3 regions of the Novosphingobium sp. BL-A-28-Hi1-0D genome follow, and region 2 is predicted to be linked to each of the others. Evidence: predicted binding sites of a transcription regulator. Region 2 holds the regulator's gene; each other region holds the start of a gene.
The links. The regulator LexA, encoded in region 2, represses DNA repair genes until DNA is damaged. The targets are predictions, from matches to a motif close to GTTCCNCNCTTGTTCT.

Region 1: a site for LexA is predicted at 2,434-2,449, ahead of recA (recombinase RecA). Genes of this name have one in related genera too.
Region 3: a site for LexA is predicted at 2,341-2,356, ahead of ACZ1JW_RS07205 (ribonucleoside-diphosphate reductase subunit alpha). Genes of this name have one in related genera too.

Annotation. Positions count from the first base shown of each region.
Region 1 is NZ_CM145502.1:326,027-335,844, forward strand. Features, by position in the region: gene ACZ1JW_RS01590 (class I SAM-dependent methyltransferase) at 1-509, opposite strand, end outside; gene ACZ1JW_RS01595 (glutathione S-transferase family protein) at 514-1,140, opposite strand; gene recA (recombinase RecA) at 1,291-2,361, opposite strand; gene ACZ1JW_RS01605 (helix-turn-helix domain-containing protein) at 2,732-3,541, shown strand; gene ACZ1JW_RS01610 (hypothetical protein) at 3,552-3,935, shown strand; gene gdhA (NADP-specific glutamate dehydrogenase) at 4,004-5,359, opposite strand; gene ACZ1JW_RS01620 (SRPBCC family protein) at 5,543-6,349, opposite strand; gene ACZ1JW_RS01625 (adenylate kinase) at 6,395-7,045, opposite strand; gene secY (preprotein translocase subunit SecY) at 7,076-8,443, opposite strand; gene rplO (50S ribosomal protein L15) at 8,594-9,109, opposite strand; gene rpmD (50S ribosomal protein L30) at 9,281-9,457, opposite strand; gene rpsE (30S ribosomal protein S5) at 9,464-9,818, opposite strand, start outside.
Region 2 is NZ_CM145502.1:3,321,534-3,331,351, reverse strand. Features, by position in the region: gene gltX (glutamate--tRNA ligase) at 52-1,515, opposite strand; gene ACZ1JW_RS16060 (ComEC/Rec2 family competence protein) at 1,544-3,838, shown strand; gene ACZ1JW_RS16055 (energy transducer TonB) at 3,805-4,473, opposite strand; gene lexA (transcriptional repressor LexA) at 4,730-5,428, opposite strand; gene ACZ1JW_RS16045 (molybdopterin molybdotransferase MoeA) at 5,486-6,691, opposite strand; gene moaC (cyclic pyranopterin monophosphate synthase MoaC) at 6,702-7,175, opposite strand; gene trpC (indole-3-glycerol phosphate synthase TrpC) at 7,259-8,047, opposite strand; gene trpD (anthranilate phosphoribosyltransferase) at 8,256-9,245, opposite strand; gene ACZ1JW_RS16025 (anthranilate synthase component II) at 9,242-9,818, opposite strand, start outside.
Region 3 is NZ_CM145502.1:1,454,235-1,464,052, forward strand. Features, by position in the region: gene ACZ1JW_RS07190 (hypothetical protein) at 1-15, opposite strand, end outside; gene ACZ1JW_RS07195 (YifB family Mg chelatase-like AAA ATPase) at 197-1,705, shown strand; gene ACZ1JW_RS07200 (GlsB/YeaQ/YmgE family stress response membrane protein) at 1,702-1,950, opposite strand; gene ACZ1JW_RS07205 (ribonucleoside-diphosphate reductase subunit alpha) at 2,447-4,450, shown strand; gene ACZ1JW_RS07210 (PepSY domain-containing protein) at 4,695-5,072, shown strand; gene ACZ1JW_RS07215 (DUF2171 domain-containing protein) at 5,363-5,587, opposite strand; gene ACZ1JW_RS07220 (ribonucleotide-diphosphate reductase subunit beta) at 5,948-7,003, shown strand; gene ACZ1JW_RS07225 (helix-turn-helix domain-containing protein) at 7,067-7,534, opposite strand; gene ACZ1JW_RS07230 (hypothetical protein) at 7,822-7,965, shown strand; gene ACZ1JW_RS07235 (KTSC domain-containing protein) at 8,019-8,216, shown strand; gene ACZ1JW_RS07240 (endonuclease domain-containing protein) at 8,476-8,841, opposite strand; gene ACZ1JW_RS07245 (hypothetical protein) at 9,119-9,382, shown strand; gene ACZ1JW_RS07250 (DUF1294 domain-containing protein) at 9,330-9,680, shown strand; gene ACZ1JW_RS07255 (hypothetical protein) at 9,743-9,818, shown strand, end outside.

The DNA.
Region 1 (9,818 bases), 680 kb from region 2:
AACGGTTGTAGCGGTGGCGGCTCTGACCTCGGCAGAAGGTCGGCAATCGCCGCGGCCCACTCGTTCTGCGCTGCGGAACGGAAGCATGAGAACACGATGCGGGCCCCCGGCGCAGAAACCGCTGCAAGATGGGCAAAGGCGTGCGGCGGATCGGTGAAGAACATCACCCCATGCCGCGACACCAGCAGATCTGGCCTGCTGCGCGGCTGCCACGTGCTCGCATCGGCCAGTTCGAACGAAAGGTTCGCAGCAGAGGCGCGCTCCGAGGCCGCGTCGATCAGGTCCGGCGAAATATCGATTCCCGTCACCCGTGCCTGAGGTCTCGCCGCCGCGACGGCCAAGGCCAGTTCGCCCGCACCACAGCCGATATCGACGACGTCACTCCCCTGCTCGGCCGCGATGGCAGAAAGCAATGCGGGGGTAAGCTCGGAAAAGCTGACGTCGGTCCGCCGCCATTCCGCCGCCCAGCTCCGCCCGACGGTGCCCTGCCAGTCCCCTGCATTCGTCATCGCATCACATCCCGAAGTAGGCGCCGCCCTTCTCGCGGGCCCGCTGCCACGCGGGACGCGCATGGACGGCAGCGACGAAGGCCGCGAGCTTGGGGAAGTGCGCGCCTGCGCCGTTCATCACTGCGATCTCTGCCGGGAAGCTCAGCATCACGTCCGCCCCGGTCCAGTCGTCACCGATGAAGTGCCCGGAGGGGCGCAGGATCTGTTCCATGTAGCCGAAGTGCGCAGCCAGTTGCTCGTCGATGCGCGGCTTCAACGGTTCCGCAGCATCGCCAAGGCGCGAGGTGTAAAGCTGGAGGAGAATAGGCGTCATCGCCGAGCCTTCGGCGAAGTGCATCAATTCGAGATGGCGCAGCGCCTCGTCGGAGCCGGCAGCAGGCAACCACGCGCCATTGCCATAACGCTCGCACAGCACCTGCACGATCGCGCCTGATTCCTCGATCACCCGGCCATCGATCTCGAGCAGCGGCGACTTGCCCAGGGGATGCACCGCCTTCAGTTCGGGCGGCGCGAGATTGGTGACGGTATCACGCTGGTAGTGGCGGATCTCGTAATCCACGCCCAGTTCCTCGAGCAGCCACAGGACGCGCTGCGAACGGCTGTTGTTGAGGTGGTGAACGATGATCGACATGGTCGGGACTCCTGTTGGATTAACCGCAAGGTTAAACGCCAACCATCAGAACGCAAACAAAAAGCCCGCCCATTCCTGCCGGGGAATGCGCGGGCTCTTTGGTGTGGCAGGCGGGTGCGGATGGAGGCTGCAGGCCCGCCGCCTTGAAGATCAGACGTCGTCGTCCGCGTCCGGACCGACCATCAGACCTTCGGCAACCTTGTCGGTGCGGCCACGGATCGCAGCTTCCAACCGGTCGCAAAGTTCACGGTTCTCGCGCAGGAAGTTCTTGGCGTTCTCACGCCCCTGCCCGATGCGAATGGAGTCATAGCTGAACCAGGCGCCGGACTTCTCGACAAGCCCGGCCTTGACGCCGAGATCGAGAATCTCGCCGATCTTGGAAATGCCCTCGCCATACATGATGTCGAATTCGACCTGCTTGAACGGCGGGGCAACCTTGTTCTTGACCACCTTCACGCGCGTGGCGTTGCCGACGATCTCGTCACGGTCCTTGATCTGCCCGGTGCGGCGGATGTCGAGGCGGACCGAAGCGTAGAACTTGAGCGCGTTGCCGCCCGTCGTCGTCTCGGGGTTGCCGTACATCACGCCGATCTTCATGCGCAGCTGGTTGATGAAGATCACCATGCAGCGCGAGCGGCTGATCGAGCCGGTCAGCTTGCGCAGCGACTGGCTCATCAGGCGGGCCTGGAGACCGACGTGGCTGTCGCCCATCTCGCCTTCGATTTCGGCACGCGGCACGAGCGCTGCCACCGAGTCCACCACCAGCACGTCGATCGCGTTGGAGCGCACCAGCGTGTCGGTTATTTCCAGCGCCTGTTCGCCCGTATCAGGCTGCGAGACGATCAGGTTGTCGATGTCCACGCCCAGCTTGCGGGCATAGACCGGGTCAAGCGCGTGTTCGGCGTCGATGAAGGCAGCGGTGCCGCCATTCTTCTGCGCCTCGGCAATCACGTGCAGCGCGAGCGTGGTCTTGCCCGAACTTTCCGGCCCGTAAACCTCGATCACGCGGCCGCGCGGCAATCCGCCCACGCCGAGCGCGATATCGAGCCCGAGCGATCCGGTGGAGATCGCTTCCACCTGCATCGCTTCCTTCGAGCCCAGCTTCATTGCCGACCCCTTGCCGAACGCGCGGTCAATCTGCGCAAGGGCCGCGTCGAGCGCCTTCTGACGATCCATGTCCTTGATCTTACCTTCCTCGATGAGCTTGAGCTGAGCCGCCATGGCTTCGTTTCCCTTGCTAGAGTTGGCTGACATGAGCCGTCAACAAGGGTTATGTACTTGTTGTGTTCCATTAGAACAAGAGGGGAACGAAAAAATCGCTCCGTTCTGGAAGCACGTTATCGCAAACACTTATCGCCAGACGCTTTTCCCGGCCGACAAGCAACCCGTCATGTGTGCCTCACACGGCCCGGAGAACCGCCGCATCCACCATGCCACCGACGCGGCACCCTCATTTCAACGTCGCAAAGGGCTCTCCACCCCCCATAGCTGGCGACTCGGCCCACGTCCGGTCCGTTAACCATTGATCGCAATTGCAAGGCTAACGCATATCTATAAGTATATCTCTAGATATATCGAAAGTTATAGTAACATGCCTTTCAATAGCGACCGAAGGCGCAAGACGTCTACGAAGCTGCGCGCGGCGGATTCGGCCTGGAGTTCCGAAGATCAATTCCTGACCGCAAGGCAGAGCCACACTGTAGGGGTGGCCGCAAGGATTCTTCATTTTGGAAACGGCGCTCCGCCGATGGAAGTGGCCTGTGCCGCAGCCTTTTGCGAAACGGCACAAGTCTTTCGCATCACCGACGACTACACGGCTTACACCGATGACGGGCGTCAGGCCTACAGCGTTATCTTCGTTGTGGGAAGCGATCCGGTCCGCATCCGCAAGTTCATGCGCATCTATCGCCCGTTGCTGAAGGGCAAGGCCAAGATTGCCCTGCTGCGTGATGCCAGACCAAGAGTACGTGCGCAGATTCTCAACGTCGGTTTCGATGACGTGTTCGATGTCGGCATGTCCACGCCGGAAGGACAGGCCCGCATCGAGGCCATTCTCGCCCGCATGGGTCAGCGGCAGACCGACGAACTGCTGCGCGAGGTGCGTGAGCTGCACCTTCAGCATTACGTCGTCACGCCCCTTCTCGGCCGCGAAGCAAAGATCCTGTCGTTGCTTGTAGCAGCCAGGGGATCGCCCGTTCGCAACCAGAGGCTCGCCGCAACCGGAAGGTCTGTGCATCGCCCGATCTCGCCGAAGTCCCTCCAGGTCCTCATCTCCGGCCTCAGAGCCAAATTGAAACCCAGCATCAGGATCACGAGCCATGGATCGTCAGGATATGCCTTGCAGGAAGTCTCTCCCGTGGCCGACCTTCTCGCCGCCGCCGCAGGCGGGGCAGATCATTAGCATCGCCAACTTGCGCAGCCGTCTGCTCAAGATGGCCGAAAGCGTCGAGCGCAACGACCAGCACGGCATGGAGTCGGGGGCTGCCGAACTGTGTGATATCGTGCTGGGCGAACAACGCTTCGCGATCACGGCTCCGGGAATTGATCCGCGCAGGATCGCCGATGCGCTCCGCCGCTATGCCGCGGGCGAGCACGAAGCCGCTGCCTTTGCCGCGATTCCGGATTGCCTCGAAATTGCCGCATCGCGCTTCGAATCCTCGAAGACGCATATCGCCAAGGTTGCACTTGCCGGGATTCACAGCGGCTACTCGCAGAATGCCACCACGCTACCGGGCGCCGTGTTCGCCGCGTTCCTGCGCTGCCTCGCGCGGATTGCCACAGAGTTCGAGGACTGAAACGACAACGGGCCCGAAGACTTGCCCCGGGCCCGTGTTCATCTCATCATGCGCAAAGCGCCGGTGCGCTACACCACGCCGAACGCCAGCATCGCATCGGCCACCTTCTTGAAGCCGGCGATATTGGCACCCTTCACGTAATCAATGTACCCGCCGCCCTGGTCGCCATAGGCAAGGCAGGACTTGTGGATGCCGGCCATGATGTCCTTGAGCATCTGCTGGAGTTCCTCTTCCTTCCAGGAACGGCGCTCGGAGTTCTGGCTCATTTCGAGGCCGGAGACGGCAACGCCACCCGCATTCGAGGCCTTGCCCGGCGCATAGAGGATCTTGGCCGCCTTGAACACGTGCACGCCGTCAAGGTCGGTCGGCATGTTCGCGCCCTCGGCCACCGCCTTGCAGCCATTGGCGATCAGCATGCGCGCATCGTCGCCCAGCAGCTCGTTCTGCGTGGCGCACGGCAATGCCACGTCACATGGCACGCCCCACGGCGTCTTGCCTGCCACGAACGTCGCCTTCGGGAAGGCCTCGACATATTCCTCAATGCGGCCGCGGCGATGGGTCTTGTGGGTCTTGACCCAGTCGATCTTCTCCTGGTCGATGCCATCAGGATCGTGGATGTAGCCCCCTGAATCCGAGAGGGTCAGCACCTTGCCGCCCAGCTGGACGATCTTCTCGGCCGCATGGGTCGCCACGTTGCCCGAGCCCGAGATCACCGCCGTCTTGCCGGTCAGGTCCTCGCCCTTGGTGGCGAGCATGTTGGCAAGGAAGTAGACTGCGCCATAGCCAGTCGCCTCGGTGCGGATCAGCGAGCCGCCCCATTCCAGGCCCTTGCCGGTTAGCACGCCGGTGAAGTTGTTGGTGATGCGCTTGTACTGGCCGAACATGAAGCCGATCTCGCGCCCGCCCACGCCGATGTCGCCTGCCGGAACGTCGACGTCGGCACCGATATGGCGATAGAGTTCGGTCATGAACGACTGGCAGAAGCGCATGATCTCGCGCACGCTCTTGCCCTTGGGATTGAAGTTCGATCCGCCCTTGCCGCCGCCCATCGGCAGGCCGGTCAGCGCGTTCTTGAAGGTCTGCTCGAAGGCGAGGAACTTCAGGACCGATTCGGTCACCGATGGGTGGAAACGGATGCCGCCCTTGTAGGGGCCGATCGCGTTGTTGTTCTGCACGCGCCACCCGCGCTGCACGCGGATGTTGCCCTTGTCGTCTTCCCAGCAGACGCGAAAGGACACCACGCGGTCCGGCTCGGCGATGCGGCGCAGGATCTGCTGCGAGTGGTACTCTTCCTTGTCCTGCATGAACTCGAAGATGTCTTCGGCAACCTCCTGCACCGCCTGGACGAATTCGGGCTGGTAGGGATTACGCTTCTTCACGCCTTCCATGAAAGTCGGCAGGTCAACATGATCGGAAACGGCCACGGTACTCTCCCCCTGATCGGAGCCTTTTGGCTCCCGATGCGGCTGCCGGAATGGCGGCCAGGATTCGCTGGGTGCGGCCCGTGTCTGCACGACTTCGGCCAAGCCCCGAGTCGCGCTGTTGTGGAAGAGAGATTAGCGGGTTTTGCGCTACGGGAAAGCGGCGAAGCGCACCTTGAAGCCTGTCTAGCGCCCTGGCGGGAGTCGGTCGTCCTCGACCTTCTTCTTGAACAGGCCATCCAGTGCCGATTTGACCGATTCCGCAGCGGCCGCGTCGTCCCTGTTGGGATCGGGCGTGTAGGTCGGCGCATCCTCGCCGACAGGCTCCTGCTTCATCGCAGGCGGTTCGGACGCAGCATCGGGCACCTTTGGCTCAGGCGTTGCTTCGGGCACTACAGCTGCCGGCGCAGCCTGCATCACCGCCGGACCGATCAGCTTGGAAAGACCCGCAATCTGCTCGGTCAGCACCTTGTCGACCGCGCCGGAGATCGTTTCGGTCTTGTAGCGCATGAAACCGCCGACCACGTACTCCCACAGGATCCGCGTGGTCTTGCCGCCACTCCCGTCGACCGGCTTGAACGTCACTGTCATCGTGCCGTTGACCGCCTCGGACTGCAGCGGACCCAATCCACCGACGAGCCGCAGCGCCCGGTAGGGCTCGGCATAGACCACCCGCATGTGCATCACCGACCCCGGCTTCTGCGTCGCTGGCGCGCCCTTGGGCACCGGCAGCTTCTCGCAGAAGCACCCGTTGGCTGAAGGGTCCATGGCCAGGTTCACGGACTCGCCCGAAAAGGTGTGCTGTGGGTTCCACCACAGCGATGGCGTGGTGAAGGCCTTCCACGCATCGGCGGGGCTCGCGGCGACCTCTGCAGTCACCCGCACGACGAACCCTACGTCAGTCCGCGTCGTCACTTCGGCGCGAGCGGGAGCAGACGCAACAACGGCGAGGCCGCCAAGCCCCGCCGTCAGGAATTTCAGGACCTTGGCCATCACGCGCCTCCGCCCGCACCGGGACGGGCGGGTCACGCCTGCGTGTTAGCGCTTGCCGAGGATTGCCTCAATGGCTGCCGTGACCTCATCCATGTCCGCCATGCCATCAACCCGGCTGACGATGCCCTGCGCTTCGTAGATCGGCAGGATCGGCGCGGTCTTGGCACGATATTCGGCCATGCGGGTGCGCACGGTTTCCTCGTTGTCGTCGGGACGGCGCTTGAACTCGTGACCGCCGCACTTGTCGCAGGTACCTTCGACAGCAGGCTTCTCGAACGTGTCGTGATAGCCCTTGCCGCAGGTGGCGCAGGTGTAACGCCCGGTGATGCGCTCGACGAGCGCATCCTCGTTCACGTCGAGCTCGATCACGTAGTCAAGCTTCTTGCCGCGGCTCGCCAGGATCGCCTCGAGCGATTCCGCCTGCGGGGCGGTGCGGGGATAGCCATCGAAGATCGCGCCCTGGCCCTCGGCCAGCGCATCGAGTTCATCACCGATCAGGGCCGAGACGATCTCGTCCGAAACGAGCTGACCCGCTTCCATCACGGCCTTGGCCTTGAGGCCGACCGGCGTCTGAGCCTTGACCGCCGCACGGAGCATGTCGCCCGTGGAGAGCTGCTTCATGCCATGGCGTTCGACCAGACGCTGGGCCTGCGTGCCCTTGCCCGCGCCCGGAGGCCCCAACAGGATGATGTTCACGAAATCGCTCCCCTCATGCAGCTGCTGCCCTCAGCGCAGCCGTCCCTTCAGTTTCGCCTTCTTGATCAGGTCGCCATACTGGTGCGCCAGCAAGTGCGACTGGATCTGGGTAATGGTGTCGACCGTGACGTTGACCACGATCAGCAGGCTGGTGCCGCCGAAGAACAGCGTGCCCATGCCTGTCTCCGCCATGATGAATTCCGGCACGACGCAGACCACGGTGATGTATGCCGCACCCAGCACGGTGATGCGAGTTAGCACATAGTCTAAGTAGGTCTGGGTGTTCTTGCCCGGACGGATGCCGGGAATGAACCCGCCATTCTTCTTGAGGTTCTCGGCCGTCTCTTCCGGGTTGAACACCACGGCGGTGTAGAAGAACGAAAAGAAGATGATCCCGAGCGCATAGAACAGCATGTAGAGCGGCTTGCCGTGCCCAAGGTACTGGTTCAGCGAGACGATCACCTGCCCCATTGTGGTGTCGGGCGAGATCGACTTGCCGGCGAACTGCGTGATGGTCAGCGGCAGCAGCAGCAGCGAGCTGGCGAAGATCGGCGGGATCACGCCTGCGGTGTTGAGCTTCAGCGGCAGGTGACTGCGGTCGGCATTCATCATGCCGCGCTGCGTTGCACGCTTGGGATACTGGATCAGCAGCCGCCGCGTCGCACGCTCGAAGAAGCAAATCGCAAGCACAAGGCCGATCAGCATGATCACGATGCCCACGATCAGGAACGGCGAGATCGAGCCGGTGCGGCCGCCTTCGAACAGGTTGCCGAAGAACTTCGGCAGCTGCGCGACGATGCCGGCCATGATGATCAGCGAAACGCCGTTGCCGATCCCGCGCGAGGTGATCTGCTCGCCCAGCCACAGCAGGAACATGGTGCCGCCGATCAACGAGATGACCGCTCCGACACGGAAGAGGAGGCCCGGATTTACCACCGCCTGCAGACCGCTCGACGCGCCGTATGCTTCAAGCCCGGAGGCGAGCACCCAGCCCTGGATCGCGGTCAGCAGCACTGCGCCATAGCGCGTGTACTGGTTGAGCTTCTTGCGCCCGCTTTCGCCTTCCTTCTTCATCGCGGCAAGCGCGGGGTGAAGCGAGGCGGCAAGCTGCACCACGATCGACGCGGTGATATAGGGCATGACGCCCAGTGCGATGAGGCTCATGCGTTCGAGCGAACCGCCGGAGAACGCGTTGAAGATATCGAGAACGCCGCCGCGGGTCTGGTCGTAAAGCGTCTCCATGATCAGCGGATTTACGCCGGGCAGCGGCACGAAGCTGAGAAACCGGAAGACGATGAGCGCGCCCACCGTGAACCAGATGCGCTTCTTGAGCTCGGTTGCCTTGGAGAAGTTGGCCAGATTGAGGTTGCTGGCGATGTTATCGGCGCGTGATGCCATTTCGGGGTTCTAAGCCTTGCTGCGAAATCGGGCCCTGGGCCACGTATCTCGGACGTCTTGAGCTAGCCCATATAGTGCGGGGCGACGAAAGTCGAACCCCTGCAATGCCGAAATCCCCGCCCGACTGGCGGGCGGGGACCGGAAAAGTGCTTACTTGGCCTTGTTGGCCTCGCGGCGAGCCGTCTTCTTCTCGTGCTCGCTGGGCTGCGCTTCGGGAAGCGTGACAGAGCCACCGGCCTTCTCGACAGCGGCAATCGCGCCCTTCGAGGCACCGGTCACCGCAAACGCGACCTTGGTAGTCAGCTCACCCTTGGCGAGGAGGCGCACGCCATCCTTGCCGCCACGGGCCAGACCAGCGGCCTTCAGCGCTGCGTGATCGACAGTGCAGGAAACGTCCAGCTTGCCGGCATCGATCATCTTCTGGATCATGCCGAGGTTCACTTCAGCGAAGTCCTTGGCGAAGATGTTGTTGAAGCCGCGCTTCGGGATGCGCATGTGGAGCGGCATCTGGCCGCCTTCGAAGCCGTTCACGCTGACGCCCGAACGTGCCTTGGCACCCTTCTGGCCGCGACCGGCAGTCTTGCCCTTGCCCGAGCCGATACCGCGGCCCACGCGCATGCGGCCCTTGCGGGCGCCATAGTTGTCGTTGAGTTCGTTGAGCTTCATGTTCTGCACTCGCTTTCGCTTTGAGACGCGCTTCGGAAAGGGCGCCGCCTAGACCATCAGGCCCGGCTTGTCACCCCCTCGCAGGACCAGCGGAACCCATGCCCCGTAGCCCCAATGGAAAACCCCGGCACATGGCCGGGGTGTCCCTGTAACCCGCAACGGGAGCAGTGGTCAGTCGACCACGGCCACCATGTGGGGAAGCTTGGCAATGGCGCCACGCACTTCGGCCGTGTCTTCCAGCTCGACAACGCGGTGCATCTTGCCCAGGCCCAGGCCGACCAGAATCTTCTTCTGGGCTTCAGGGCGACGGATCGGCGAACCGATCTGCTTGATCTTGATGGTAGCCATGACCGATTACTCCGCGATGGCTTCGGCAGCGGCTTCGGCTTCGACCTGCGAAGCGCCACCACGGCCGAGGAGATCAGCAACCTTCTTGCCACGACGCTGGGCAACCGACTTCGGCGAAGTCTGGTCGGTCAGCGCGTCGAAGGTGGCGCGGATCATGTTGTAGGGGTTCGAGGTGCCGACCGACTTGGTCACCACGTCGGCAACGCCGAGGCTCTCGAAGACAGCGCGCATCGGACCGCCGGCGATGATGCCGGTACCGGCCGGAGCCGAACGGACGTTGACCTTGCCGGCACCGAAACGGCCCTTGCCGTCGTGGTGCAGGGTGCGGCCTTCCTTCAGCGGCACGCGGACCATGGCGCGC
Region 2 (9,818 bases):
CTCACGCCTAAGCCCTCCTGTTCTTGTCTGTTTACAGATGCCTGCCCCGGATCAGGCCGCCTGGTCGCGGATGCGCGCCAGCGACTCGTCCTTGCCGAGCAGTGCCAATACGTCGAAAATTCCCGGCGAGGTAGTCTGTCCCGTCAGGCTTGCGCGCAACGGTTGGGCAATTTTGCCCAAGCCTATCCCAAGCTCCTCGGCCATTTGTTTCACCGTGGCCTCCAGATTCTCGGTTGTCCAGCCGTTTTCAGCCTCAAGCAGGCTCGCCACGCGGGTCAGGATTGCCCGTGCATCGTCGGTCAGAAGCGCGGCGGCTTTCTCGGCCATCGGCAGAGGTCGCTGCGCAAACAGGAACACCGCGCCGGCCGCCAGCTCGTTCAAGTCGGCGGCGCGCACCTTCAGCACCGGCATGGCGCGCGTCAGCAGGTCAAGACCCGCATTGCCTGAGAATCCGGGCTCCAGCCCAGTCAGCTTGGGCGCGACAAGCCCCGCAAGCCGCGCATCGTCAGCTTCGCGGATATAGTGCCCGTTGAGGTTCAGCAGCTTCTTGATGTCGAAGCGCGAGGCGCCCTTGTTGACATCGCCGATGTCGAACCACTCGACCGCCTGTTCGCGGCTGATGATTTCCTCGTCGCCATGGCCCCAGCCGAGCCGCAGGAGGTAGTTGAACACTGCTTCCGGCAGCAGGCCCATCTCGTCGCGATAGGCATCCACACCCAGCGCCCCGTGACGCTTCGAAAGCTTCGCCCCGTCAGCGCCGTGGATCAGCGGGATATGGGCATAGACCGGGTCGGGCCAACCGCCCTCGATGGCATCCATGGCCCGCACGATGACGAGCTGGCGGAAGGCGTTGTTGATGTGGTCATCGCCACGGATGACATGGGTCACGCCCATGTCGTGATCGTCGACCACCACGGCCAGCATGTAGGTCGGCGTGCCGTCAGAGCGCAGGACGATGAAATCGTCGAGCTCGCTGTTCTGGACGGTAATCGAACCCTGCACGCGATCCGGAATCGTCGTCTCGCCTTCGCGGGGAGACTTCATCCGCACGACATAGGACTGGTCCGCAGGCCACTGGTCGGGCGTCGCATCGCGCCATTCGCTGTCGATGCGGAACGGCCGACGCTCGGCCTGTGCCTTCTCGCGCCGCGCTGCCAGCTCTTCCTGCGTCAGGTAGCAGCGATAGGCATGGCCGGAATCGAGCAGCCTGTGTGCAACTTCGGCATGGCGTTCGGACCGGGCGAACTGGAACACCGGTTCCTCGTCCCCCCCCAGGCCCAGCCAGTTGAGCCCGTCGAAGATCGCTTCGATCGCTGCGTCGGTTGACCGCGCTCGGTCGGTATCCTCGATGCGCAGCAGGTACTTGCCGCCGTTGTGGCGAGCATAGAGCCAGTTGAACAGCGCGGTGCGCGCGCCGCCGATGTGCAGGAAGCCGGTGGGCGAGGGGGCAAAGCGGGTGACGACGCCCTTGGCGGTGGTCGATCCTGCAGAAACGGTGTCAGTGGCGCTTGCCATTGGCCGCGCTATCCTTCCTTTGAAATCCATGGCGTCTCCGGCGACACTTGGGCCAGCGGCGAACGATCCCGCCGCCGATCCGGTCGATGTACCGGGCCGACGCGCGCGGCATTGGGACATCCGCGCGCGATTGTCCAGCATGCTTGAGAGGGGGGCTGACGGGGCCGATGCATTCCTCGATGCCCGTCCGTTCGAACGCGGGCTCTGGCTGGTCGTTGCCTTCGCCGCAGGCATTGTCCTGTGGGTCAATCTGCCCGTGCCTGAGCAATGGATCGCGGCCTTGCTGGCCTGCGCCGCGCTCGGTATCCTCGCATTCCTCGCCATCGACGAAGTCCGCCATCCCCACCTGCGCCTTGCAGTCATCGGGGTCGCGATCATGGTTGCCGCCGGGGTGGCGACGATCTGGACGCGCTCTGCACTGGTCGGACAGCCGGGGATCGCAGCCCCGCGCGTTGTGACGCTTCAGGGCGAAGTGGTCGAGCGTCGCGAAGAACCCGCCAAGGCCCGGGCGCGCCTCGTCCTCAAGACACGACTGGCGGATTTTCCCGGCCCCGTCCGGGTCCGCGTCAATCTGCCTTATGACAAGGACGCACAAGGTCTTGTCGAGGGCGCGCAGGCGCGGGTGCGGGCACGCCTTATGCCCCCTGCCGCGCCGATGCTGCCTGGAGCCTACGATTTCGCCCGCGCCGCCTGGTTCGATGGATTGGCGGCCACGGGCAGCGTGATCGGCGAGGTTCGCGTCCTTGCCCCCTCGCACCGTGGCGCCACGCTGCGTGGCCTGCAGAAGAGTCTTGCCGACCATGTACGGTCCCGCCTTGGCGGATCGGCCGGGACCATTGCCGCCGCCTTCGCCAGCGGCGATCGCGGCGCCATCGCCGAGAGTGACGAGGACGCCATGCGCGACGCAGGCCTGACGCACCTGCTGTCTATCAGCGGCCTTCACGTCAGCGCGCTGGTCGGCGCGGTCTACTGGATCGTCGCGCGCCTGCTCGCGCTCGTACCATGGATAGCCCTGCGCATCCGCGTGCCGCTAGCAGCCGCCTTGGCCGGGGCGCTTGCGGGCCTCGCCTACACCTTGCTCACGGGAGCCGAAGTTCCGACGATCCGCTCCTGCATCGGGGCGCTGCTGGTCCTCGCTGCACTGGCGCTCGGACGTGACCCCCTTTCTCTGCGCATGGTCGCGGTTGGTGGACTTGTCGTGATGCTGTTCTGGCCCGAAGCCGTGCTCGGCCCCAGTTTCCAGATGAGCTTTGCCGCGGTGATCGCGATCATCGCCTTCCACTCAAGCGCGCCCGTGAAGGCCTTCCTGACCGGCGAACACCACGGCCCGCTCGTGCGCATGGCGCGCAGCCTGATTCTCCTGCTGGTCACCGGTTTGGTCATCGAACTCGCCCTGATGCCGATCGGCCTGTTCCACTTCCACCGCGCAGGTGTCTACGGTTCGCTGGCCAACGTCATCGCCATCCCGCTGACCACCTTTGTCACCATGCCGCTGATCGGTACCGCCCTGATGCTGGATCTTGGGGATGCGGGCGCCCCGGTCTGGTGGCTTGTCGGCAAGTCGCTCGACCTGCTGCTGGCGCTGGCGCACTTTGTCGCGGGACAGCCCGGCGCCGTCACGATGCTGCCGCCAGTTGCACCTTGGACCTTCATCCTCTTCCTGTCCGGGATGCTCTGGCTGGCACTTTGGACTGGGCGGGTCCGGCTGTGGGGCCTCGCTCCAACAGGCCTTGCGCTCGTTGCCATGGCCCTCACGCCGACGCCCGACATTCTTGTCACCGGCGATGGTCACCACGTCGGGATCACCGGTGCGGGGAACGACCTGATCGTACTGCGCATGGGGCGCGGCGAATACATGCGCGACAACCTGCTCGAACTGGCAGGAATGGAAGGCGAGTTGCGCCCGCTGGACGCGTGGCGCGAGGCTAGATGCAACGACGACTTTTGCGTCGCCCGATTGCTGCGCGGCGGGAGGCGCTTCACTCTCCTGATTACACGCAGCCGCAACTATATCGACGATCTTGCACTCGCCGCTGCATGCGAGCGCGCCGACATCGTTGTCGCCGACCGCCGCCTGCCGTTCTCCTGCCGACCAAGGATGCTTAAGGCCGACCGGACCTACCTCGCCACGACCGGCGGCCTGTCGATCAACCTGTCCAGCGGCCACATCCGCACTGTGGCTGAGACGCAAGGCCTGCAAGGCTGGTACCGTTGGCCCGAACCCCGCCCTGACCGAGGTAAGGGACCGGGGCCTGTCGTGGAGAAGTCAACAGGCCCCGGCTCATCAGGTCACGGCAGGACCCAGCGCACCGAGCCGCTGTAGCTCCCGCTCGTCGGCATGCCATCGCCACCGAGTGCCGGGACGAAACGGGCGCGAGCGCTTACCTTGGCGCAAGTTGCCGCATCGAGATCCGCCGAACCGCTCGATCCGGTGATCTCGCAACCCGTCACCTTGCCATCGGCTCCGATGGTCAGGCGGAACCGCGTGAGCCCCTCGCGCTCCTCGCGAATTGCGGCGCTGGGATAGTCGCGATCCGAAACCCACGATCCGGGCGAGCCCTTCGGGGCCGCTGAACGCAACGCAAAGCTTGCCGAGGGCGAGGGCTTTACGTCAGGCGGCGTAAGAGGTCCGATGTCGACAGGTGCGATCGGGGTAATGTCCACCGGACGGATGCCGATGCCGGGATCGACCGGGCCTAGCGAGATATCCGGCTTGGGCGCGACCAGCGGGCGGGTCTCCGGCTTGATCGCTGGCTTGATGTCAGGTGGCGGCGCGATCGGTGTCACCGTTACCTCGTCGTCCTTCCACTGCTGCGCGACCAGCCGGTCCTTGATGATATGAACCATGCCGCTCGCGAAGCCCGAAGCGATGGCCCAGATCGCTACCCCGTGGAGCAGGCCCACCGCGATGAAGGTCTGCGTCTGCCGGCGTCTCGTATTTTCAACTGCATAAGCCATTGGCAACACCTCTTCCGTTGCCGACGCCCCATCTGATGGCAGGCCGTCCCGGAAGGGGCGCCCCGTGCGGGGCATTCGGTAACAACGGAAACTACACCTGCGAAGCCGTGCGTGCCAGAAAAATCTCAACCAAATTGATTGATATTAGGCATAGCGGATTGGCAGAGTAAGAAAAGCCGCTCGCGAGTTACCCCGCGAACGGCCCTTTTCATTTCGAGAACGCTCGATCGCCGCGAACCGGCGGCGGACTGCGTCGTCAGTGATACCGCCGCAGCAACCCGGCCAGCTTGCCCTGCACGGCCACTTCGTCCGGCCGGTAGAACTGCGGATCATAGGCCGAGTTGGCCGGATCGAGCCGGATCATGCCCTTCTCGCGATGCAGATACTTCAGCGTCGCTTCCTCGCCCCGCACCAGCGCCACGACGATTTCGCCGTCGCGCGCGATGTCGGTCTTGCGGACAAGCGCATAGTCGCCGTCGAAAATCCCCGCCTCGACCATCGAGTCCCCTGAAACCTCGAGTGCGTAATGCTCACCTGCACCGAGCAGTGCAGCGGGAACGGGGAGAGTGGCGGTGGTTTCCAAGGCCTCGATCGGCACACCTGCCGCGATCTTGCCGTGGAGCGGCAGTTCGATCACGTCGTTCGCCGGAGCAGGTGCAACCTTTGCCGCCGGGCGCAGCGGTGTCACGACAGCGCTGGCTGCAACAGGTTCGCGCGCCAGAGCAGGCTTGCTCACCGCACTGTCAGGCTGGCGCAGCACTTCGAGCGCGCGGGCGCGATTGGGCAGACGGCGGATGAAGCCGCGTTCCTCAAGCGCCGAGATCAGGCGGTGGACGCCGGACTTTGACTTGAGATCGAGCGCCTCCTTCATTTCCTCGAACGAGGGGGAAATGCCGGATTCCTCCAAACGGACCTGAATGAAAGAGAGCAGTTCATGCTGCTTGCGCGTCAACATTGGCGGTTCTCCGCAGGTGAACGAATGCGGAACGGATAAGCAACCAATTACGACTCGTCAAGCAATTCCACCATTCTCGAGCAGGTAAACCGGAACATCCGTTCCTGCGGCTTTCGCCGCCGCTCCTGCTTCGCGCATGACCAGCGCGTTGGCGCGCGACAGCGGCGAGAGAGCGCCTGAATCCTGCAGCGAATCGAGGCTCACGCTTGCGCCGTCCCACCGCGCGCGCAGGAACTCCATCCGGCTTCCGCCCGCTGCCATCGGCGTCGCGAGGCGCGAGGGGATCGCGCGCGGCAGCGCATCGCGCGCGCCCAACCCTGCACGCAGCAGCGGCAACATGAACAGGAACGCGGTGACAAAGGCTGAAGCGGGATTTCCGGGCAGGCCGAGTATGATCTGGGATCCCCGCGTCGCCACCAGCAGGGGCTTGCCCGGCTTGATACCCACGCGCCAGAAATCGATCGACGCGCCCACCGACTCCAGCGCCGGACGGACCAGATCATGATCGCCGACCGATGCCCCGCCGCTGGTAACGATCACGTCGGCCTCCCGCTCGGCATCGAAAGCGCGGGCCAAGGCATTGAGATCATCGGCGACCGGGCCGCGATGGCGGACGTCGACCGGAAGCCCGCCGACCATTGCGCAGAGCATCGGGCCGTTGCTGGCGGGCAATTGGTGCAGTGCGGGCAGATGCCCCGGCGCGACGAGCTCGTCACCGCTGTCGATCACCGTGAGGCGCAGTCTGCGGCGGACCGGCAGGTGCGCGTGGCCTCCCGCGATGGCGAGCGCGATCTGAGCGGGGCCAATGCGCAGGCCCGCCTCGATCAGTACGGCGTCTTCAGCGAAGTCCATGCCGGCCGGGCGAACGTGGCGGATGGGCGGAACCGGTGGCTCGCCGGTGAGTCTCAGGAAATCGCCATCGCGCGCAGCATCTTCCTGCAACAGCACCATATCCGCGCCATAGGGCACGACAGCGCCAGTGCTGATCCGCACGGCTTCGCCTGTGCCCACCACGCCGCCAAACGGATGCCCCGCCGCGCTCTCCCCGATAACGCGCCACGGTCCCGGAAGTTCGGCGCTGCGCAAGGCATAGCCATCCATCGCCGAGACTGGCGCGGCAGGTTGGGTGCGTCGGGCGTGAAGGTCTGCCGCAAGATAGTGGCCAAGGCACTCGGTGACCGCCCGGTGCTCCACCCCCAGCGACGGCGCCAGCGCCAGCAGGCGCGCTTGCGCCTCGGCGAGGGGGAGGGGCGGTGTTCTCATGCGCCGGTGCTCATTCACCTGCGCGCCAGGTGCCGGATTTGCCGCCGCGCTTCTCGATCAACCGCACCGTTTCGATGACCATGCCCTTGTCCAGAGCCTTGGCCATGTCGTAGATCGTCAACAGGGCAAGGCTGACGGCCGTCAGAGCCTCCATCTCCACCCCGGTGCGCCCTGTGAGCGAGGCAGTGGCCGTGCATTCGATGCCGCCGTCGACCAGCGCGAAGTCCACGTTCACCGCATCGAGCGCCAGCGGATGGCACAGCGGAATGAGATCGCCAGTCCTCTTGGCTGCCAAGATTCCGGCGATGCGGGCGGGGCCGAGCACGTCTCCCTTCGGAGCATTGCCCGTCCGGATCGCTTCGAGCGTGGCATCGGACATCCGAATGAAGCCGCGGGCGATTGCGACGCGATGCGTTTCAGCCTTGCCGCCAACGTCGACCATCCGTGCAGTTCCGGCCGAATCGATATGCGTCAGGTCGTTCATCAAGGTCCTCGGCAGTCTTTGCACCTGGGCGAGGTCTACACCGTCCCGCGCGAAAACCGCAAATCCCTCTCAGGGGATGGCAATCAGCCGACGAGCAACGCTCGTGTCGCAGCTTCCACGTCCATCTGCCGCATCAGCGCTTCCCCCACGAGGAAGGTGCGCGCGCCGCACTGTTCCAGTCGCAGCAGGTCGGCGTGGGTGTTGATGCCGCTTTCGGCGACCAGCAGCGTGCCTTCCGGGGCGAGCGGGGCGAGGCGTTCGGTGGTGGAAAGGTCGGTGACGAAGCGCTTCAGGTCGCGGTTGTTCACCCCGATCAGGCGCGACTTCAGGCGGCTTGCGCGCTCCATTTCCTCTTCGTTGTGCACTTCGACCAGCGCGTCCATGCCCTGTTCGCGCGCGGCGGCTTCGATCTCGGCCATCTGGCTGTCCGAAAGGCAGGCGGCGATGATCAGGATCGCATCGGCCCCGATGGCGCGCGCCTCAAGGCACTGCCACGGATCGACCATGAAATCCTTGCGGATCACCGGCAGGGTGCAGGCGGCGCGGGCTTCGACCAGATAGTCCTCATGCCCTTGGAAATAGGGCGCGTCGGTGAGGACCGAGAGGCAGGCAGCGCCCCCGGCCTGATAGGCGCGAGCATGGTCAGCAGGCGCGAAATCGGCGCGGATCAGGCCCTTGGAGGGGCTGGCCTTCTTGATCTCGGCAATCAGGGCATAGCCGGTCTGCGCCCTGGCCCGCAGCGCCGCTTCGAACCCGCGCGGCGCGCTCTGCTCCGCAGCGTGCGCGGCAAGCTCGCTGGTGGTGACAGCGGCCTTGCGGGCAGCGACTTCAATGCGCTTGGTGTCGCAGATTTCGGTGAGCTTGTCGGTCATGGCGGGCGTGCCTTAGCGAGGTTGGGCGCGTTGGGGCAAGTGTGTCCTTCGGGCCTTCAATCGTGAGCCTGTCAAAAGACGCACCGTCGCAGCCCACCCCGTTCAACACGTTCAGTAAGTCTCGCGGCCCTCCCGATTGCGGGAGGGCTAGACGCAACGCTTGTTCTCCCCTCCCGCAGGCGGGAGGGGGCGGGGGTGGGCAAGAGCGCTACCTCAGCGCGGCGATCCAGCAATTGAGCAGCGCATTGGCGAGGCCCTTGTCGAGCGCTTCGGCGGCTTCTTCGATGCCCTCGTACCAGTCGCTCGCCTCGCCTGCGACGATCAGCGCGGCGGCGGCATTGAACAGCACGGCATCGCGGTATGGCCCTTCCTCACCCTGCAGCAGGGCGCGCAGGGCGGCGGCGTTATAGGTCGCATCGCCGCCGCGAATGGCGTCGACCGGAGCTTGCGGCAGACCGACATCGGCAGGCGAGACACGGCGCATCAGGACTTCCCCGCCGCGCACTTCGGCCAGTTCGTTGCCGCCCGCAAGGCTCAGCTCGTCAAGCCCCTCATCGCCCGAGATGACCATGCTGTGATCTGTGCCGAGGCGGCGGATCGCTTCGGCATAGATCGGCACGTAAGCGGGCCGCGCGATACCGACCAATTGCCGGCGCACGCCTGCCGGATTGGCCAGCGGCCCCATCAGGTTGAAGATGGTGCGGCGGCCCAGTGCCTTGCGGATCGGCATGATCCGACCCATCGACGGGTGATGACGCGCGGCAAAGAGGAAGCAGATGCCAAGGTCGGCCAGTGTCGCCTCAGCTGTCTCGCCCGCGCGGTCGAGGTTCAGCCCGAGCGCCTCCAGCGTATCGGCCGCTCCTGCCTTTGAACTTGCCGCGCGGTTGCCATGCTTGGCCACCGGCACACCGCAGGCTGCGACGACGAGGCTGACCGCCGTCGAGACATTGAGCGTGTGGTGCCCGTCGCCGCCGGTCCCGCAGACGTCGATTGCATTGGCAGGCGCGCTGACCGGGATCATCCGTGCCCGCATCGCCCGCGCCGCGCCCGCGATTTCGCTCGCTGTCTCACCCCGGTCCGACAGGGCGACGAGGAATTGCGCGATGCCTTCGTCGGTCACGGTGCCATCGAGGATCGCCGCGAACGCAGCTTCTGCTTCGGCTTCCTCCAGCGGATGGGTGACGTCAGGCAGGTTCATGCCGGGACCGGGTTGGTCTTCATGCCGCAGATCTTGAGGAAGTTCGCGACCATGGCGTGGCCGTGTTCCGTGGCAATGCTTTCCGGGTGGAACTGCACGCCGTGGATCGGCAGCGAGGTGTGGCGGAAGCCCATGATGTGCGTGTCATCCGACTGCGCGTTGACCGCGAGGCAATCGGGAATGTCGGTCACGATCAGCGAGTGATAGCGCGTGGCGATGAAGGGCGAGGGCAGGCCCTCGAACACGCCGGTGCCATCATGCGTGACCGGCGAGGTCTTCCCATGCATCAACCCGCCGCGCACGACCTTCCCGCCGAAATACTGCCCGATCGACTGGTGGCCAAGGCACACGCCCAGCAAAGGCAAGTTCGCATCCGCCGCCGCACCGACGAGATCGAGGCTAACCCCCGCCTCGTTCGGCGTACAGGGGCCGGGCGAAAGCAGGAACCCCTGCGCGCCGGTCTTGATGGCCTGATCGGCAGTGAGCGCATCATTGCGCACCACTTCAACCTCCGCGCCCATCTCCATCAGGTAATGAACGAGGTTCCAGGTGAAGCTGTCGTAGTTGTCGATG
Region 3 (9,818 bases), 1.8 Mb from region 2:
GAGGCGGCGCAGCATAGTCTTAAGCTTTCCGCCCGACCGGATTGCCGAATTGCCAAGGAACGGGGTTAAATTCGGTTCACCGTGTTTTCTGTAGAGCGGTTCCGCCCGGGATGCCTCGGAAATGGCAGCATCCCGGCCCCAAGACCCGCCCGAAGGCGCTACGATCCGTATTGTCCCTTATCGGGCAGGAGGATGCATGGTCGCGCTGGTATCGACGGTTGCCTATCTCGGGCTCGAGGCGCGCGCGGTGGAAGTGCAGTGCCAGGTCGCCCCCGGCCTCCCCGCGTTTCGCGTCGTCGGCCTGCCGGACAAGGCCGTGGGCGAAAGCCGCGAACGGGTGTCCTCTGCGCTCTCCGCGCTCGGCCTTGCCCTGCCGCCCAAGCGGATCACCGTGAACCTCTCCCCGGCGGACCTGCCCAAGGAAGGCTCGCACTATGACCTGCCGATTGCGCTCGCGCTGCTGGCAGCCATGGGCGTGGTCGATCTCGAACAGATCGCCGATTACGTGGCGGTGGGCGAACTGGCACTCGACGGCCGGGTGCTGCCGTCGCCCGGCGTGTTGCTGGCGGCATTGCACGCCAGTGGCGAGGACAAGGGCCTGATCTGCCCCGCCGCACAAGGGCCCGAGGCGCGCTGGGCCAGCGGGATTGACGTGATCGCCGCGCCCGACCTGATCGGCCTGCTCAACCACCTCAAGGGCACCAGCCGCCTGCCGCAGCCCACACAGGGCGTGGCAGACCCGCCCCGCCGCATGGCCGATCTCAAACAGGTGAAGGGGCAGGAAACCGCCAAGCGCGCGCTGGAGATTGCTGCGGCTGGCTCGCACAACCTGCTGATGTCAGGCCCGCCCGGTGCCGGAAAGTCGCTGCTGGCCTCGTGCCTCCCCGGCATCCTGCCCGAACTGACCCCGGCAGAGGCGCTCGAAGTCTCGATGGTCGCCTCGGTCGCGGGCACGCTTGAGGACGGGCGGATCAGCCGGGCCCGTCCTTTCCGCGCGCCCCATCACTCCGCCTCGATGGCGGCGCTGACGGGTGGCGGGCTGAAGGTCCGTCCCGGGGAGGTCAGCCTTGCCCATCTCGGCGTGCTGTTCCTCGATGAACTGCCCGAATTCCAGCGCGTGGTGCTTGATTCCCTGCGCCAGCCTCTCGAAACCGGCGAGGTCACCGTGGCCCGCGCCAATGCCCATGTCACCTTCCCGGCGCGGGTCCAGCTGATTGCCGCGATGAACCCTTGCCGCTGCGGACACCTTGGCGATCCCGCGCTCGGCTGCAGCCGGGCCCCGCGCTGTGCTGCGGATTACCAGTCAAAGGTCTCAGGTCCCCTGCTCGATCGCATAGACCTCCACGTCGAAGTCGACCCCGTGTCAGCCGCAGATCTTGCCCTGCCGCCGCCCGCTGAAGGTTCGGATCAGGTGGCCGCGCGCGTGGAGCGGGCAAGAGCGGTGCAGACAGCCCGCCTCGAAGGTACAGGCATGCGCAGCAACGCCGAACTGAATGGGGATCTGCTCGACGCTCACGCCACGCCGGACGAGCCGGGTCGCAAGCTGCTGGCCCAAGCCGCCGAAGCGATGCGCCTTTCCGCGCGCGGCTATACCCGCATGTTGCGCGTCGCCCGCACCATCGCCGATCTGGCAGGCGTGGAGACGGTGGGCCGCATTCACGTAGCCGAAGCACTCAGCTACCGGCGGGTCGCGCCTCGTGCTTAAAGATTCCGCCCGAGGAAGATCAGCAGCATCGCCCCCACCACCGATGCAAGGCACCCGGCCCGATTGACGCCCTCGCCGAACGTACCGCCCGATTTCCAGCTGGCGAACACGCCCGCAACCAGCGCACCGCCCACTCCGAGCAGGATTGTCTTGAGCAGGCCGATGTCCACGGCACCAGGATAGAAGAACCGCGCCAGCACGCCGACGACCAGACCGGTGAACACGATCGAGACAAGATTCAGCACACGCGCACTCCATTCCTGTGGACACCACATATGGTGGCGGTTGACCGGTTCTTGTCCACAATTTGCTGAGCTGCGTGAAAAATATTTCGACGAACGTCATTTGCCACTTGAAGTGCCGCTCTTCCCACGCGTCGCTGCACTGCAGCATGGCATTTCGAGCGACGAAGCGAATCGGGCGTGCGACGAATCGAGTCCTAGTCCGGACGTTTACCCTCTTGTGTCTGATTCCGGTTGAGGCACTATAGGTTGTGGTCGGGCTTCAGGGGGACCTCTAAACCTAGTTTAGAGCGCTTGGGCGTGTTTTGCGCGCATTGGCAACGCTTTGCCTGCGCTCAGGGCATCAAGGCCGTGATCAGGCGTTTTCGGGGCAGAGCGTTGCGGGACATTGTCGTTCCACTTTCGTTCCGTCTCCTGTAGGATCGGGATATCGCCCGATTCGAGTGTGGATTTAGGCCCGGCCCTCATGGTTGTCGGGCCTGCGAACGGGGGTTGCGACGTGGATTTCAGGACTGGAGACGGCTCCGTGGTTGCGCAGGACGAACTGGCGCTTGCAGGCGCCCCGGCATCTGCCGGTGAGGCGAAGGCAGTGGACATGAACAGCAAGGACGCGGGCAGCGAGGCTCTCGTGGCAGGCATGGCGGCAAGCGTTGCGGCAGCGGCCGTCGCGGCTGCGCCGGTCAGCGATTCCAAGAAGGTCAATCCGCGCCGTTTCACCATCGTCACCGACGATTCCCGCGATGCGCTCCTCACCGATTTCGGCAAGGACACGCTGGACGACCGCTATCTCCTGCCGGGCGAGAAGTATCAGGACCTGTTCGCCCGCGTGGCCGATGCCTATGCCGATGATCAGGACCACGCCCAGCGTCTTTACGACTACATCTCGAAGCTGTGGTTCATGCCGGCAACGCCGGTCCTGTCGAACGGCGGCACCGGGCGTGGTCTGCCGATCTCGTGCTACCTGAACTCGGTGGATGACAGCCTCGAAGGCATCGTCGCCACCTGGAACGAGAACGTCTGGCTCGCCTCGCGCGGCGGCGGCATCGGCACCTATTGGGGCAAGGTCCGTGGCATCGGCGAGAGCGTCGGCCTCAACGGCAAGACCAGCGGCATCATTCCTTTCGTGCGCGTGATGGATTCGCTCACGCTGGCGATCAGCCAGGGCTCGCTGCGCCGTGGTTCGGCTGCCTGCTATCTTGACGTCAGCCACCCGGAAATCGAGGAGTTCCTCGAAATCCGCAAGCCTTCGGGCGACTTCAACCGCAAGGCGCTCAACCTCCACCACGGCGTGCTGCTGACCGACGAGTTCATGGAAGCCGTGCGCGATGGTTCGGAATTCCACCTGCGCAGCCCCAAGGACGGCTCCGTCCGCGCCACGGTCGATGCGCGCTCGCTGTTCCAGAAGCTGGTCGAAACCCGCCTTGCCACGGGTGAGCCCTACATCGTGTTCAACGACACGGTGAACCGCATGATGCCCAAGCATCACCGCGATCTGGGCCTCAAGGTCTCGACCTCGAACCTCTGCTCTGAAATCACCCTGCCGACGGGCCGCGACCACCTCGGCAACGATCGCACTGCGGTGTGCTGCCTGTCCTCGCTCAATCTCGAAACCTGGGACGAGTGGAACGCGGACAAGCGCTTCATCGAGGACGTGCTGCGCTTCCTCGACAACGTGCTGCAGGACTACATCGACCGCGCGCCCGACGAGATGGCCCGCGCCAAGTATTCGGCCATGCGCGAGCGTTCGGTCGGCATGGGCGTGATGGGCTTCCACTCCTTCCTCCAGCTCAAGGGCATCGCCTTTGAAAGCGCGATGGCCAAGGCGTGGAACCTCAAGATGTTCAAGCACATCGCCGCCAAGGCCGACGAGGCTTCGCTGGTGCTGGCGCAGGAGCGCGGACCGTGCCCCGATGCGGCCGACATGGGCGTGATGCAGCGCTTCAGCTGCAAGATGGCGATTGCCCCTACCGCATCGATCTCGATCATCTGCGGCGGCACGTCTGCCTGCATCGAGCCGATTCCGGCCAACATCTACACGCACAAGACCCTCTCGGGCTCGTTCGTGGTCAAGAACCCCTATCTGCAGAAGCTGCTGGCCGGAAAGAGCAAGGATTCCACCAATGTGTGGAACTCGATCCTCGAACACGGCGGCTCGATCCAGCACCTCGATTTCCTCTCGCCAGAGGAAAAGGCCGTCTACAAGACCAGCTTCGAGATCGATCAGCGCTGGCTGCTCGAATTCGCGGCAGACCGCACGCCCTATATCGACCAGGCCCAGTCGCTGAACCTCTACATCCCGGCCGACGTCGACAAGTGGGACCTGATGATGCTGCACTTCCAGGCATGGGAGAAGGGCATCAAGTCGCTCTACTACCTCCGCTCGAAGTCGGTCCAGCGCGCAGGCTTTGCCGGCGGCGTCGAGGCGGACAACACCGCCGAAGCGCCCAAGATCGAGCTGTCAGCCGGCGAGACCGACTACGAGGAATGCCTGGCCTGCCAGTAATGGCAGTCCAGTGACCTTGGACGCCTGAGAGCGCTCATGCCACGTCCGGCAGCCAAAGCACGTCCCGAGACGTCCAGGCGGCTGCCGGAAAGCAGCGCCTTGTTACATCCCGCGACACTTTGCGGCTGGCGCAGACTTGCGACAATCCGCGACAAGACTTGTGCTTGCACGATCCCAGGCAGGCCCGCTAAGGCGGTTTTGTCTAATCTTGCGATCAATTCGCATTATCAAAGGGGTCCGTTACATGCGCAAGTGGCACCGCTGGATCACGGTGTTTTTCGGGGTCTTCATGATCTGGATGGCCTTCACGGGCGTCGCCAGCCACGTGACCGCGCTCTGGCCAGCAGGCGAACAGGCCGGGCCACCGCCGGTTCCGCAGGGCTTCGTCTGCCCCGAAACCATGATGTGCCGCCCCAAGGCACCTCCGGGCGGTATGAAGTCGCTGGTCGGCTGGTTCCACCATCTGCACTCGGGCGAGGAATTCGGCCCTGTCGGAACGGCGATCTCGCTGATGACCGGTCTGGCGCTGATGTTCTTCAGCATCTCGGGCCTGTGGATGTACTTCTCCATGTGGAAGAACCGCAAGGACCGCAGCCTCAAGCCCGGCTGGTTCTGGAAGTAAAAGCTGACAGGCTTGCCCACCCCGCTGCGACCAGGTTCGCCTGCGGCTCGCCAAGTCTCGCGGCCCTCCCGCTTGCGGGAGGGCTGAATACGGCGCTCGCCTCTCCCCTCCCGCAAGCGGGAGGGGGCGGGGGTGGGCATGCGCGAAAGCGCATCCGCCAGATCAGGAAAAACGCCCCGCTTTTCAGCGAGGCGCTCTCCGGCCGCAATGTGCGACCTGGTCCCGAAGGGGGCGGGACGTTCTTGCAGTCCGCAGCCGGACGGCGAGAGCCCCTCGCTGCCTTGCCGGACTTATTCTTCCTCGAGCATGCCCCAGGCAACGTCGCCGTTGGCCGAAAGGCGCACCTTGTCGCCCTCAACTTCTGCGATCAGGCCGCTGGAGAGGTAATGGTGGTGGCCCGAATGGGTTCCGCCTTCGTGCCCGGCGTCGTTGTCACGCTTGGTCAGCTTGATGCGGTTGCCATCCATGTGGTCGACGGTGCCGACATGGGTGCCGTCCGCGCCGATCACTTCCATGTGCTCCTGAATCTGCGAGGACCAGTCGCGGCTGCCCGCATCAGCACCGGTCACGTTGCGCGAGTCGTTCGGTTCATATTCGCCCATGGCAATTCTCCTGCGAATTCATTGGCTTTGAGCGGGCAAGGCCTCTCGCCCGCCGCTTTCAATCCAACCGTCCGCAGCCCCACCCGTTCCGGCCTGCAGCGCCCCTTCGCGCCAGTGCGATGGCCCGCATCGCCAGCCCGAGCGTTCCTGTCCCAAAGGACACGATTCTTAGGCGTGGAAAACGCCGCCACTATCCCCGGCAGAGGCCCCCCGCGCGCTTTCGCCAGACCCTGACAGACCCTACATTGACAGAATCAGCACAGGACACCGCCCATGCCCCTTCTTGAAGCCCGCAACACCTACAAGCCCTTCGAATATCCCTGGGCCTACGAGTTCTGGAAGCGCCAGCAGCAGATCCACTGGATGCCGGAAGAAGTGCCGCTGGGCGAGGATTGCCGCGATTGGGCGCAGAAGATCTCGGATCATGAGCGCAACCTGCTGACGCAGATCTTCCGCTTCTTCACCCAGGCCGACGTGGAAGTGCAGAACTGCTACCACGAACAGTACGGCCGCGTGTTCAAGCCGACCGAGGTCAAGATGATGCTCGCCGCCTTCTCCAACATGGAGACGGTGCACATCGCCGCCTATTCGCACCTGCTTGACACCATCGGCATGCCCGAAAGCGAATACGGCATGTTCCTCGAATACGAGGAACTGAAGGCCAAGCACGATTACCTGCAGACCTTCGGCGTCGACAACGACGAGGACATCGCCCGCACGCTCGCCATGTTCGGCGGCTTTACCGAAGGGCTCCAGCTCTTTGCCTCGTTCGCCATGCTGATGAACTTCCCGCGCTTCAACAAGATGAAGGGCATGGGCCAGATCGTCTCGTGGTCGGTCCGCGATGAATCGCTCCACTGCGAAGGCATCACCCGCCTGTTCCACGCCTTCGTGAAAGAGCGCGGCTGCCTGACCAAGGCGGTGAAGGAAGACATCATCGATTGCTGCCAGAAGACGGTGCGCCTCGAAGACGCCTTCATCGATCTCGCCTTCGAACAAGGCCCGGTCCCGGGCATGAGCGCCAAGGAAATCAAGCGCTACATCCGCTACATCGCCGACTGGCGCCTCAGCCAGCTCGGCCTGCCCGCGATCTACATGATCGAAGACCACCCCCTCCCCTGGCTTGCCCCGCTGCTCAACGGCGTCGAACACGCCAACTTCTTCGAAACCCGCGCCACGGAATACTCGAAGGCGGCAACAAAGGGCGACTGGAACACGGTGTGGTCAAGCTTCGATAAGCGGCGGAGTGCTAAGTCGGCCGCGAATGTGGAAGCGCCGGTTGAGGTGGATGTCGATATGTTCGGCGCTGCCGGGATTGCGGCGGAGTGATTTAGGCGGAGTTGAAGAAGTAAGAAGGGATTAATGCGAGGGGCATAGCCCCTCGCGCTCCTTTTAATTTTTCAGATCCTTCAAGGTCAGGGAGCGATTCCCAGAAAAAGCCACAATTTCCTTGAACGTATTGATTGATCTGGTGCCCACCAAAAAAATGCCGGACTCGCCTTTGCTCACATATTCCGCTATTTTTTGTCTATCGTAGCGAGAAACGAAGATTTTTAGATCAAGCTCCTCAAATATATAAGTAAGCACCTCAAAATCGGAGTCCTCTGAAATTTCGAACCTGAAACCAGATTTTATGATTGCCTCTTCAAAGCCTCTAAGAACCGGATCAGCCTCAGTCGAACGCTCCTGTTTAACCCTTGGGAGCACTGCTTGGGCCGCTGCCGCGCTTCTCCGCGTAATTGGCTTTATTCCTCGCTCCATTAGTCCAAAATAGACTCGCGATACTCCAATCTGATTGGCCATTTCAGCTTGGGAAAGACCGAGCGAAATCCGAAGTCTCTTTAAGTCGATGTGATCCATAGTCGGAGCATTATCCTAAAAGATAACCTAGTTATCTCATTGGTGTAAAAATCCCAACAGAAACGCTCCGGCCCTGTGTATAAGTCTGTGGAAACTGTGGAAACGTCGTGCTCCGCGCTTGTGCCTGCACATGTCAATCGGCACTATGCACAAACGAAAAGAGGCCGCTTCCAATGGAAGCGACCTCCGATCGTATCACCGCGTCGGGAGACGCGAGGTACGCCCTAGACAAGCTATATCTCGCAACTCCCGGCGCATTGGTCAACCCTGTGCGAAAGGAGTCAGGTATGTCTCAGGATGTATCCTACATCTACCGCCAGTGCATCACGCTGCGCAATGGACAGCGGATCTGCAAGCCCAAGGGGCAAGCATTCCGCATTCCGATCAGCAAGAAGCCTGTGTCGGTAGATCGCCCCGAGAACGATAACTGAGCTATAAGGGGGGTGGTCAAACGATCACCCTCCGTCTCAGCGGAGGCAAAATCATGGAATATATCCGCTCGTCCGCCATCTGGGCGGCAAGCCATAATCCAGCCACCCTGACGTTGACGGTCTGGTTCACTCACGGAGGTCATCCCTACGATTACTTCGGGGTGCCAACGTCGGTTTATCAGGGCTTACTTAAGGCCAGTTCTGCTGGGCGTTATTTTAACCAGCATATCCGGGATCAGTACGCAGCATGATCTGGCCTCAGATGGACTGAGTTAAATGCGTGGCTTCTGGCGCTGGTTCGCCTGACGGCGAATGCCCACCCCCGGCCCCTCCCGCTTGCGGGAAGGGGGAAGAAGGGGGCTTGTTTGTGCGGGTGGCGGGGCGCTCTTTCGGACAGGCGGCTGACCATCGTTGCCGCACCAACCTCACCCCATCGCGCAACCTCTTGCCCCCCTCCCCCCTTCGACAGGCTCAGGATGAGCGGGAGGGGTTGGGGGTGGGCATCCGGCGTCAGCCGGACCGGTCCCGACGGCGCGCTTCGATGGCGAGACGGATCGCGGTGGCCACGCCTTCCACATTGTCGCGCACATCGGCGTTGGTGAAGCGCAGGACCTTGTAGCCAGCCTCGCCCATGAACCGGTCCCGCGCCGCATCGTGGGCAAGGCGCAGGTCGTGGCTGTGACCGTCCAGTTCGACCACGATCATCAGTTCCCGGCACAGGAAATCGGCGAAGTACGGCCCCACCGGCATCTGGCGGCTGAACTTCGCGCCCAGCGCTCCGCCTGAAAGATAGCGCCAGAGCAGCCGCTCCATCGGCGTCGCCTCGCGCCGCAGGCTGCGGGCGCGGTCGGTGTTGCGGGGTTTGAATTCTCGCATCTTCGGCAGGGTGGCGCGGGCGGGCTTGGCGGCAACGGGAGATGGTGCGGGAATGGAGGATTCGTGTTCGCCTGTTCGGCGAATGCCCACCCCCGGCCCCTCCCGCCTGCGGGAGGGGGGAAGAAAAGGGCTCCATCGTTCCAAGCTGCACCCGTTGCCTTCTGGCCCCCCTCCCGCAAGCGGGAGGGGTTGGGGGTGGGCATCCGGCGACAGCCGGACCGTTCAAGCGCAACGCCAGAACCTTGCACCAACCCCACCGCTCCCTTAACGCCGCCAAATGGAACTAGACGACCAGCTCCGCCGCTATTTCGGCACCGATGATCTTGCCGCCACCACGCCCGCCGTGCTCGAAGCCGGGATCGAGCGGATGCTGGTGGATTTCGGGCTGGAGAAGGACCGCGCGCGCAGGTTCGGGTTGTGGACCTTGCTGCACATGCTGGGCAGCGCCCCAGATCTTGACGTGGCGTTCAAGGAAGCGGCGGATCGCGATGCGGCGCGCGATTTCATGGATATGGTCGATCGTGCCGCAAGCGCTGGCTGATCTGCCGCTGCCGACGATGGCGGGTGCCTGGCTCGCGCTGGTCAACCTCCACACCTTCACCGCGTTCTGGTTCGACAAGCGCGCCGCACTGCGTGGCACCTGGCGCACGCCCGAATCCAGCCTGCTGATGGGCGCCTTCCTGGGCGGCACGCCGGGTGCATTCCTTGCCCGACGCCTGTTCCGGCACAAGACGCGCAAGCAGCCCTTTGTCGGCCAGCTTTGGACGATCGCTTTTCTCCAGATCGTGGGGCTGGGCGGCGCGCTCGGCTGGTATGCGGGCGGGATGCTCCAACAGTGACGCAATCGCCGTTTGACGAGGCCTGCCATCGCGCGCAATCTTCCGGACGGAGGGATCAGTTTATGCCGGCGCTGTTCTGGGGTTTCGTGGCAATCGTTGTTCTCGTGCTGGGGCTGGCGCTGCTCGCGCTCAAGCCAC